One region of the Bombilactobacillus sp. ESL1187 genome, then DNA from elsewhere that is predicted to be linked to it. Evidence: predicted binding sites of a transcription regulator. Region 1 holds the regulator's gene; the other holds the start of a gene.

Region 1 (5,512 bases):
TTTTTATCCTCCTACAAATAAAAAAGTCCCTTAGACAAATTGTCTAAGGGACGTCATTGACGCGGTTCCACCCACATTAAAGTAACCAAACTTTATCTCACAGTCTTTAATGCGACCAACCACGTACTTATTAACATCAATGTAATGGTTCAGCTTTTAATGAGTTGCTTTCAGTCTCTGGCTAACTCTCCCTGCAGTCCAAGCTTTATGACTATGTCCATATTAAACCACGCGCTTTTCAATTTTGCAAGTTACAATCCATAATTATTTCTGAAAGCGCCGGTTGGGTCCTGATAAAACCACCTCTCGTGCTAAAAAGCGAATGCGCTCCATAATCCGTGCTGCTTTCACCGGTTCTTGATCACCACGTTGGTTGACTGCCAAGTGCTTTTGTAAATCATTCATGGCAAAATTAGAGGAGAAAAAGGTCGGTAATTTCTCTTGCATCCGGTATTGTAAGATGACTCCTAAAACTTCATCTCGCACCCACGAACTCAATGAGTCAGCGCCAATATCATCCAACATCAAAATCGGTACCGCTTTGATTTCGTCAATCCGCGTTAAGACAGAATTATCAGAAATGGCATTCTTCATTTGCACCGCGAAAGTTGGAAAATGCATTAATAAAACTGCCACCTGTTGATTAACCAACTCTTTGGCAATCGCTCCCAATAAATAAGTTTTACCAACACCAAAATCTCCTGATAAATACAAGCCTGGTGTAAATTCATTTTTGGAATAATTCAAGACAAACTTCAAAGCAGCCATCAACGCCGTTTGCCGCCCACTAGCGCCCGTGCCAAAGTCAGTTAAATCCGCTTGCCGGATATCACTTGCCATATCAATGGTCATAAAGTTTCGTTCAAAGCGTTGCTGCTTTTTTTGTGCTACCAATTGCGCATCAGGAGCATAGGTAACTTGAATCATTTGATTCTTAAAAATCAGCCGCGGCTGATAACCCGCAGCAAATTCTTGCATATGGCTTTTAGCTTGCACAAATTCATAAATAGCATCCAAGCCTTTTTGTAAAATTGGCTGGGTGATTTGGTCTTTGTGTGCCGTTAAAAAGTGTTGCACATCCTCATCGCTTAACGCTTTTCTTAATAAATCTTGATAATGATTTTGCCATTGGTGGCCTTTAATGATTTTGGCTAATGATTGCGATAACTTTTCCATTATCTAACCTCACTCAGAATGATCTTGTAACTGTCGCAATTGCCGTTGCATCTGCGCTAATTGTTCGGAATTAACCTGTTGACTTGGGGTTTTGGACCAATCAGTTCCGGACTCTTTTTTATTTGTAGTTGAACGTTTTTTCTTGGTTTGCTTTTGCGGAAAGTCCTGTAAATATTTAATGGCCTGCGGTGCGGTCTTAATTCCGTGCTGCACCCAATCATTAGCAATTTTTTCCACAAAACCTTGCGTTAAAGTGGGCGAATTATCCAAAACATAGTTTACCAAAATGTTCACTACTTCCGCTGGTAAAACCATGCGTGCCTGTAACTTCCGCAAAATACTAGTTTCAGAACTACCCACAAAACCATTTTTTTGGTGCTTTTTATTAGCTAAAAACTCTGCCGGCGCTTGGTTCTGCGCGGCCTTGATTAATTTTTTTTGACTAGTGGATAAATTAGTCACCGGTGGCCTTTTAGCTGCGCTAGGCAAAGCTGCAGTCTTCAAGTTCACCCGTTGTTCATATTGCTTTTGGATCAAGGACTTTAAACGGCGCAAATCAATTTGATCAGTTTGCACGTTTAGCGTTTGCCCAATTGCCTGCGCTAATTCAACTTCGGATAAGCCATAGAAAGTATGCAAATTAAATAACTCTGACTGATTTTGATCAATTTGCTGGGGCGCAACGTGGTATGAACGCACAGTAATCTTTAAGAAATCCCAATCAAAAGTCGCTAATTCCGTCGGTCGATAATTGGGCTGATTAACAGTAGAAAGTTGAGCATCAGACTCAACTTTGGCATCTACTACTTTGTGAGACAGGTGAAATACTTCCAAAAAACTTTTCGTAATTTCTTTGGCTTGGTCTAAATTGCGGAGTTGAGGATGATACTTTTTAAATAATTGTTGAAAATCGGGTTGACCAATTTTTTCTTGTAAATAAGTGGTTAAAATACTATCTTGAAAAAAATTAGCTCCTGCTAGTGGCCTCTGCAATTGGTAGATTAAATAATCACCCCAACTATCTTTACTTTGAAAAGTCTGCAGTAAAGCGACGGCTTCTAATTTAATCCGCGCTTGATAAAAATGCTGGCTATCAAGATCCAATAAATTTAAAAGTTGAGAATGAGCTTTGCGCTGGGAAACTAAGGGGACTTGATGCTGCCACAATAACTGATACAAGCTCAAAGCATCACTCCCAATAATGGGTTGATATAAGTCAATTAAAACCTGATAATCCAATTGTGTGAGCGTACTACTACCAATTACCCAATAGCCCCACAGTGGATCAATCATCGCTTGCGTCATCGTCAGTTGTCTCGCTTTCTGCCTGGTTTTTTTGAGCTAACATCATTTCTTGTACTTCCTGCATCAGACCGTTAATATCCTTAAACTGACGATAAACGCTGGCAAAGCGGATATAAGCAATATCATCGACACCGGCTAATTCTTGCATCACAAATTCACCAATTTGGCGCGAATTGATTTCACTTTCACCCGTTGCTTGGATCTTAGCTTCGACTTTACTAACTAATTGATTCATCGCCTCTAAAGTCACTGGTCTTTTTTCAGCGGCACGCACAATGCCCCGTAAAATTTTTTCACGACTAAATTCTTCACGATTACCATTCTTTTTGATGACCAAAACGGGAGTATGCTCAATCCGCTCAAAAGTTGTAAACCGATATCCACAATTTTCACATTCACGGCGCCGACGAATCACCCGGCCTTCGTCACTCGGGCGACTATCAATAACCCGAGAAGAATTTTTTTGACACTGAGGACAAATCATAATTTACTCCTTAATTACTTGTTGTAAAAACTGGTCAACTTGTTGCTGTAAGTGCTGCCAATCACCAGTATTATCAAGAACAAAATCGGCTAATTGACATTTTTGTTGAAGTGGTAATTGGCTTTTTATTCTACTACATGCTTGTTGAACTGTTAAATGATTTCTTTCTTGTAAACGTTGTAATTGAACTTGCTGGGTTACATAAACCACTAAAACTTGATCCACAATTTGCTCATAATGCTGTTCGAATAAAAGTGGAATTTCAAAAAAAACAGTTTGTGAAGTTGCTTGTGCTTGTTGAATTTGTCGCACCAATTCTTGACGAATTGCTGGTTGCACAATTTGATTTAAACAATCCAATTGTTTCGCATCGGCAAAGACGATTTGCCCCAAAGCAGAGCGATTCAACTGCCCATCGGCAGTTAAAACCTGAGTTCCAAACTGTTGGATCACTTTTTTAAAAGCTGGCGTTTTGGTATCCAAGATTTGGTGAGCAATGTGGTCAGCATCAATTACTAAAAAGCCCGCTTGATTAAGTAATTGACGGACACTTGTTTTACCGCTTGCGATACCGCCGGTAATTCCAATCGCACGCCCCATTAGTTCAACCGTTGACAATGCGGGCAATAATGTGTCCCTCGGCCCGCCACGCGAATTTTTTCAATTACCGTGCCACAACGTTGGCAGGGTTGGCCTTCTTGATCATAGACTTTTAATTGTAATTGAAATTGGCCCTTTTGACCGGTGGCATCAACATAACTGCGAATCGTGGTTCCGCCAGCGGCAATGGCGGTTTTTATTTCATCCGCAATGGCCGGATATAATGCCTGTAATTGTTCGTCAGTTAATTGATTGGCTGGTTGCTCAGGATGAATTTTAGCCATCCATAAAACTTCATCGACATAAATATTACCTAAGCCTGAAACTACTTGCTGATCCAGTAACACAGCTTTAATATTTTTCTTTTTACGCTGTAAACCGCTAACCAATGAATCATAGGTATACTGCGGCGTTAAGGGTTCCGGACCTAGTTTAGCAATTCCTTTAGTGGTTAACTCATCAGTCCGGGGCACAACTTCCATGCGCCCAAATTTGCGAACATCACGATAACCTAAATACTGGCCATTGGCTAGTTCAAAAATAATATGCACATGCTTATCAAAATCACTTTTTTGATCCCGAACTTGATATTTACCTTCCATTCGTAAATGACTAATCATTGTCAAATCATTATCAAAATGAAATAGTAAATACTTAGCACGGCGCCCCACATCGGTAATCGTCGCACCAATCAAATCTTTCTTAAATTCTGGTAAGGGATTGACGATAATCTTCGGATACAGCACCTCAATATTAACAATCTTTTGTCCTTTAACTAATTGATTTAAGCCTCGACGGACTGTTTCTACTTCTGGTAATTCTGGCATTATTTTATCCTTTCGCGTCAAACCATGTTTGACCAGCTGCTGATTCTACTTTCAAAGGTACATCCAACTTCACAGCGGTATCCATCACGTGTGGCACCAATTCTTGCAAAATGGGAATTTCCGTACTAGGAGCTTCAAAAATCAATTCATCATGCACTTGTAGTAACATTCGTGCCTGTAAATGTTGTTGTTGCAACTGCCGTTGCATATTAATCATGGCAATCTTAATAATATCAGCAGCGCTACCTTGAATCGGGGTATTCATGGCTGTCCGTTCCGCAAAAGATCGTAAGTGAAAATTCTTTGCATGAATATCTGGCAGATAGCGCCGGCGGTGCATAATTGTTTCGACATAACCATCTTCGCGGGCTTTTTGCACCATTTGATCCATGTATTGTTTCACTTTGGGATACTGTTCAAAATAGGCTTGAATAAATTCCGCCGCTTCACGGCGGGAAATGCCAATATTTTTGGCTAAGCCATAATCACTAATCCCGTAAACAATCCCAAAATTAGTTGCTTTGGCCTTCCGGCGCATATTCGCAGTCACATCATCAATACTATCCAAATTAAAAATTTTCATGGCCGTGTGCGCATGAATGTCATAATCAGCTTGAAAGGCTTGTTGCATATGCTCATCACCTGATAAATGAGCCAAAACCCGTAATTCAATTTGGGAATAGTCGCTGGAAAATAATTGCCAAGATGACTCTTTGGGTACAAATGCTTTACGAATAGCACGTCCTTCATCACGCGCAGGAATATTTTGTAAATTGGGATCAATTGACGAAAGCCGTCCCGTTTGCGTCAGTGTTTGTAAATAGCGAGTATGAACTCGGCCATCAGGGGCAATCGCACTTAATAAACCAAGCACATACGTTGATTGAATTTTGGCGACCTGGCGATATTCCAAAATATCCGCAATAATTGGTGCTTGATCTTTTAATTTTTCCAAAACATCTACAGAAGTGGAATAGCCCGTTTTAGTCTTTTTGATGGGCTTTAAGCCCATCTCTTCAAATAAAATTTTGCTTAATTGTTGCGAAGAATTAATGTTAAATTTTTGACCAGCTTTATCATAAATAGCTGCTTCTAAATTTGTTAACCGCTCATCTAATTG
Region 2 (5,512 bases), 790 kb from region 1:
TTTGTCACAACTTGTTAATTGTGTTCGCAAAACTAAAAGCCTATGTCTAACTACAATTAAACTTTCAAGTTCAAACCAAAACTTAAAAGTTTAATCTAGGTTAGCCTACGTCTTTTATCCAGTTTTGCTCACAACTTGGTTAAATTTTGTTCCCAGAAGCAGCAGTTTGCGTCTAGCTACGATAAAGTTCTCAAGTTTAAAAACCAAAACTTAAGTCCTTTATCTAGGCTATACTCAACTGTTAAACGCTTCTTGTCACAACTTGTTAGATTGAACAGCTTTCACATTCATTTACGCCAATTTCTGAGTTATCATCGGTAAAGGTACGCACGTAATAAAGTGATTTAATCCCTTTGTAATAGGCATAATTACGCAAAATAGTTAAATCTCTGGTGGTTTGTTTATTCTCCTCAGCGGGCGTTTTCCATTCGTACATACCTTCCGGAATGCTGGAACGAATAAACAAAGTGAGACTTAAGCCTTGATCGACATGCTCTTGCGCAGCGGCGTAGGTGTCGATGACTTTGCGCATATCGGTATCATAGGCAGAACGATAGTAAGGAATAGTATCGTTAGTCAGATGTGGTGCTGGGAAATATAATTTGCCGTTCTTTTTTTCTTGGCGTTCTTCCACTAACCAGGTAATTGGTTGCAAACTGGCACTAGTATCATCAATATAAGAAATTGAACCCGTAGGAGCCACGGCTAAGCGGTAGGCATTGTACAAACCAGTCGCTTGGACTTTATGTTGTAATAATTGCCAGTCTTTTTGAGTAGGAATAAAAATATCTTTAAATAAAGCTTGCACCTGGGGATCTTGCGGCGCAAAGGAGCGCTGCGTATATTTCGCAAAATAAGAACCGTCAGCGTACTTGGATTTGGCAAAATCGTGAAACATACTGTGTCGTTCACGGGCAATCTGATTGCTTTCGACCAAAGTCCAATAATTTAAGAGCATAAAATAAACGCTGGTAAATTCGAGGGCTTGTGGTGAGCCATACTCAATCTGGTGAGTTGCTAAGAAAGTATGCAACCCCATCGCCCCTAAGCCGATGGCGTGGTTCAGCTCGTTACCGTGTTTAATCGACGGTACGGCGTCAATTTGTGAATGATCGGAGACAAAAGTCAAAGCACGGGTCATGACGCGCACGGATTGACCAAAGTCTGGACTAGTCATTAATTGGGGAATATTCGTCGAACCAAGATTACAACTGACATCTTGTCCCAATTGCACGTAGTCTTGTTTGTCATTTAATAAAGATGGTGTTTGGACTTGTTGAATTTCGGAGCACAGGTTACTCATAATAATTTTGCCCGCCACTGGATTGTGGCGATTGGCGGTATCAATATTTAGAATGTAAGGATAGCCAGATTCTTGTTGTAATTTACTAATTTCTAGCTCTAAATCACGTGCCTGAATCTGATATTTTTTGATTTTGGGATTAGCCACTAACTTGTCATACTCTTGAGTAATGTCGACGTAAGAAAAGGGCTGGTGGTATTCGCGTTCCACACTGTAAGGACTGAATAAATACATTGGCGCGTCTTGGCGCACTAATTCATAAAATTTATCAGGGACAATAATGCCTAAGGAGAGGGTTTTGACACGGATTTTTTCGTCCGCATTTTCTTTTTTAGCAGACAAAAAGTCTAAAATATCGGGATGAAAAACGTTGAGATAAACAGCTCCTGCTCCTTGACGCTGCCCTAATTGATTACTGTAACTAAAACTATCTTCCAATAATTTCATCACGGGTAAAACACCGCTCGAAACACCTTCGACCCCTTTGATAGGGGCGCCAGCTTCTCGCAAATTAGACAAGGTAATACCCACACCGCCGCCAATGCGCGACAATTGTAATGCACTGTTGATGTTACGACCGATGGAATTCATGTCGTCAGTTATTTGGATTAAAAAGCACGAAACAAACTCGCCACGGCGCTTTTTACCCGCATTTAAAAACGAAGGCGTGGCGGGCTGATAACGTTGATGAATCATTTCATCAGCTAATTGGTGTGCGAGTTGCTCATCACCGTCTGCAAAATATAAAGCATTATTTAACACCCGGAGCTCATAATTTTCTAGATAGTAGGCACCATCGTTGGTTTTTAACGCATACTGATTGTAAAATTTGTAAGCAGCCATAAAGGATTTAAACTGAAAATGTTGTTGCAGTAAATATTGGTAAAGTTCTTTAATAAAAGCTGGCGAGTATTGCTTTAAAAAAGCTGCTTCTAAATAATCAGCTTGCACTAACTTTTGTAACTGGCTTAATATATCTGGTTCCATTTTCAGATTAGGTTGAACATTTTCTTGCCAGAAAGCCTGGAGTGCGGCTTGGTCACGATCTAAAGGGATCTGTCCGTTAACCGGAATATTTAATTCGTTATTTAGTTTAAAGTAATTAACTTTAGCGATATCAATGTTGTTTAGACTCAAGTTGCTCCACTACTTTCCTGAAATTTTTAACATCGGCCGCGGTGCCGTTAAATTCATAATCGAAAACAACGGGGACACCTAAGCCAGCAGCGATATCTTTGGCAGTATGAATGTAGAGTTCATTGAAGTTGCGATTACCACTGCCGACGACACCGACTAATTGTTGGGCATTATTTTGAAAACCTAAAAAGTCAATGACCGCATCCATCATATTGTCATCATAAGCGGGCACAGCTAACAAGTACGGACCGTTCATGACGTGATAAGGATTAGCATCATTAATCTCGTAAGCAGGTAGCTTAACTTTTTGAATAAAACGGCGGGTTTGACCAGTAATTGTATAGTAAGCAATTTGCATTATTGCACCAGTGCTTTCAATTCGCTCGGGCAAAAACCAATGATCGGGGGCTGACTATCCGTGACCACGACGGGGACGCTTTGAAATCCTTGCTGTTTGAGGTAAGTTAAGGCCTGAGGTTGTTGATTAATGTTATGTTCTTCAAATTGAATTTGGTGATCATTCAAAAAACGTTTGGTCATTTTACATTGTATACAGCCATCTTTGGTAAAAATCTTTACTGATTGATTCATGAAAAAACCTCCTTAATGATGAAAAAATCACGGTAGTGCGCACCGATCAATTTTCGATTAAAAGTTTCACAGTTGAGTTGTACTGGCATTAGTTAACCAGTTGTTGCTGCGGAACTTTTGATCGGAATAACTGAGCCCAATTATAAAACCCTACTAGTCAAAATACAATATATTGTGTTTGATTCGAAATCGAACCACATGATAGTGTGGTTGCCAGGCTTGGATTTTGGGTAAGAAAAAAATAAAAAACATTTGTTCGCTGCATAAGTCAAGTGATTTTTTTATTAAGTTTTTTTCAATTACGCTGATGACAGTTACGTAGGTCGGAAGGTTTTCACTAGACTTGGACAGTGCAGTCAGTGTGAAAGTGAGCTATAATAAATCTAATTAAATTTATCTGGAGTTTGGAGAAAGCAGGATGCAATTAAACTGGAATTTATTAGGGGTTGGCGCGTGGTTAATTGTTTTTTGTTTGGTAGCGGTGATTATCTTTGATATTCGACGCCGTCATTTAAAAATGATTGTCGTGCACCGCAAGCACCACTCATTAGGCAATGTCTGCTGGGATTTTTGTGAGTTTATTGGCGCTTTTGTGTTAGTGGGCTTTATGTTTTATATGACTTTTTTAGATAAAGTTGATGTGAAAGATGCACAGCGCGTTCAATTGAGCTATACGGTTAAACCTCTAGTGATGCAGACCAAGAATGGTCAAGGTTATTATGTAGAAGTTAAGTCAGCAGACAATAAAAAAACGGTTAAGTATTATAATTATTGGGTCCAAGGAGCTAAGTACAGTATTCCGGGCAATAATGCCTCAGTTTTAGATGGTAATCAATCAGCTAGTTTAAACGCGAAGAACTATCCGTGGCCAAATACGAAACGCTATGATCAAAAATATCAGCAAGCATATGTGATGATGATGGTAGCTCATTATAAGAATAACTGGCGCAACGGCTTAGGCGTTCATGCCGGTAATGTCGCGACGGATTATGCATTGATTCGTATTCCTGGAACCACTTTTGTTAAAACATTGGATTAAAAAAGTTCCTCAATGACTATTGAATGAGTCAAATTGAGGAACTTTTCTTATGGTTATTTATTTAGCTGCTTTTTTGGGCAGCTTTTTCAAATTTTGAGCATTAATCACAATTTTATGGTTCAGTTCAACGACGTTATCACTATCTTGTGGATCAAAGTCTTCAATATCTAATAAAACGGCATTGGTATAGATCTTTTCAACCGTGCCAACGAAGGGCTTTTCTAAATCTTCTTCGACTGAACCTTGTAATTTGTCGCCGACTTTAATATTGGCAATTTTCATGTGTAGTTCCTCCTAGACTAATTAAACGTGGAGTTGGTTTTGAGTTTAAACGGGGACCATTGATAGTGCACCATGCTTGGTGTTTTCCCATTTTGGTAAAATTCTTGGAAAGACTGTACGCCAAATGTTGAGCACTATCAAGCAACAGTAGCTTAAAAAGATAGAGCTACCAGAATTCCTGGTCGGTAGAATTCTTAAGTACTATCTTACCACAGATAGTTGCCAAAGAAGGATTATCCGGTCGTTAATTGGAAGTTGAAACGATAAAAATAAGGCTTACTTTGGGCCTGGGTTCTTTAATTGAACAATTGAAAAGGAGTAAATTAATGAAAAAGATTATTGTTATTACCGGTGCGAGCGGTGTAGGTAAGACGACCGTCAGTCATTATTTGACGCAAGCATACCAAATTCCGAGTGTTGTAACGCATACGACGCGTCCGCAACGCGTTAACGAGCAAAATGGTGTGGATTACTATTTTGAGACGCCCCAGAGTTTTCTCTTAAATGATTATCTAGAACAAGTTACATATGCTCACCATCAATATGGCTCTTCGCGCCAGGGCTTACAGCGGGCTTTTGCGAAAGCTGAGATAGTTAGTATCGTTTTAGACACTAAAGGTGCTTTAACGTATTTAAAAGCTTATCCCCAGCAAGTAGTCATTTGGTTTATAACTGCTGATCGGCAAGTTTTACAGCAACGGCTGTTGCAGCGTGGAGATCAAACGGCAGCGATTCACCAGCGGTTAACCAGTCAAGAATTTGCGCGTGACTTGCAACTGCCGAAGGCTTTAAAAGGTACAGCGCTGGTTTTGACTAATGATGCTTGGCCCCAATTAAAGCAGACCATTGATCAATTGATTACAAAGATGTCATAAAATTCGGGATTTGTAACGGTTTGTTTGTTTGTTTGTAACATGATTGCAATGTAAGAAGTGTACTATTTTGATTGTTAAGTTATTTCCAAATTAAATTCAAATCAATTCTCGTAAAAATAACTTGTTACTTATTCTCGGAGGCGAACAATTTTCATGATTTCTAAAAAACATTTTCTTAGTTTAATTGCTGCAGGTGTTATTGGTATTTCTACTTCTACATTTTTAAGTCATAATCAAGACGCACAAGCTGCTAATGTTGGTGATGGTGTGACTGTTACTAGCAAC

What was found. The regulator NrdR, encoded in region 1, represses ribonucleotide reductase genes. The targets are predictions, from matches to a motif close to ACACNATATATNGTGT.
Region 2: the regulator NrdR is predicted to act here: its motif matches at 3,194-3,209, upstream of nrdH (glutaredoxin-like protein NrdH).

What each region holds. Positions count from the first base shown of each region.
Region 1 covers NZ_JBYLTZ010000001.1:1,402,952-1,408,463, reverse strand. The annotation lists gene thrS (threonine--tRNA ligase) at 1-1, opposite strand, end outside; gene dnaI (primosomal protein DnaI) at 265-1,176, opposite strand; gene AC3B5B_RS06565 (DnaD domain protein) at 1,186-2,481, opposite strand; gene nrdR (transcriptional regulator NrdR) at 2,462-2,965, opposite strand; gene coaE (dephospho-CoA kinase) at 2,969-3,592, opposite strand; gene mutM (DNA-formamidopyrimidine glycosylase) at 3,565-4,392, opposite strand; gene polA (DNA polymerase I) at 4,397-5,512, opposite strand, start outside.
Region 2 covers NZ_JBYLTZ010000001.1:610,848-616,359, reverse strand. The annotation lists gene nrdE (class 1b ribonucleoside-diphosphate reductase subunit alpha) at 266-2,425, opposite strand; gene nrdI (class Ib ribonucleoside-diphosphate reductase assembly flavoprotein NrdI) at 2,421-2,798, opposite strand; gene nrdH (glutaredoxin-like protein NrdH) at 2,798-3,031, opposite strand; gene AC3B5B_RS03125 (LVIS_2131 family protein) at 3,450-4,070, shown strand; gene AC3B5B_RS03120 (DUF2187 domain-containing protein) at 4,128-4,352, opposite strand; gene AC3B5B_RS03115 (AAA family ATPase) at 4,679-5,227, shown strand; gene AC3B5B_RS03110 (C40 family peptidase) at 5,381-5,512, shown strand, end outside.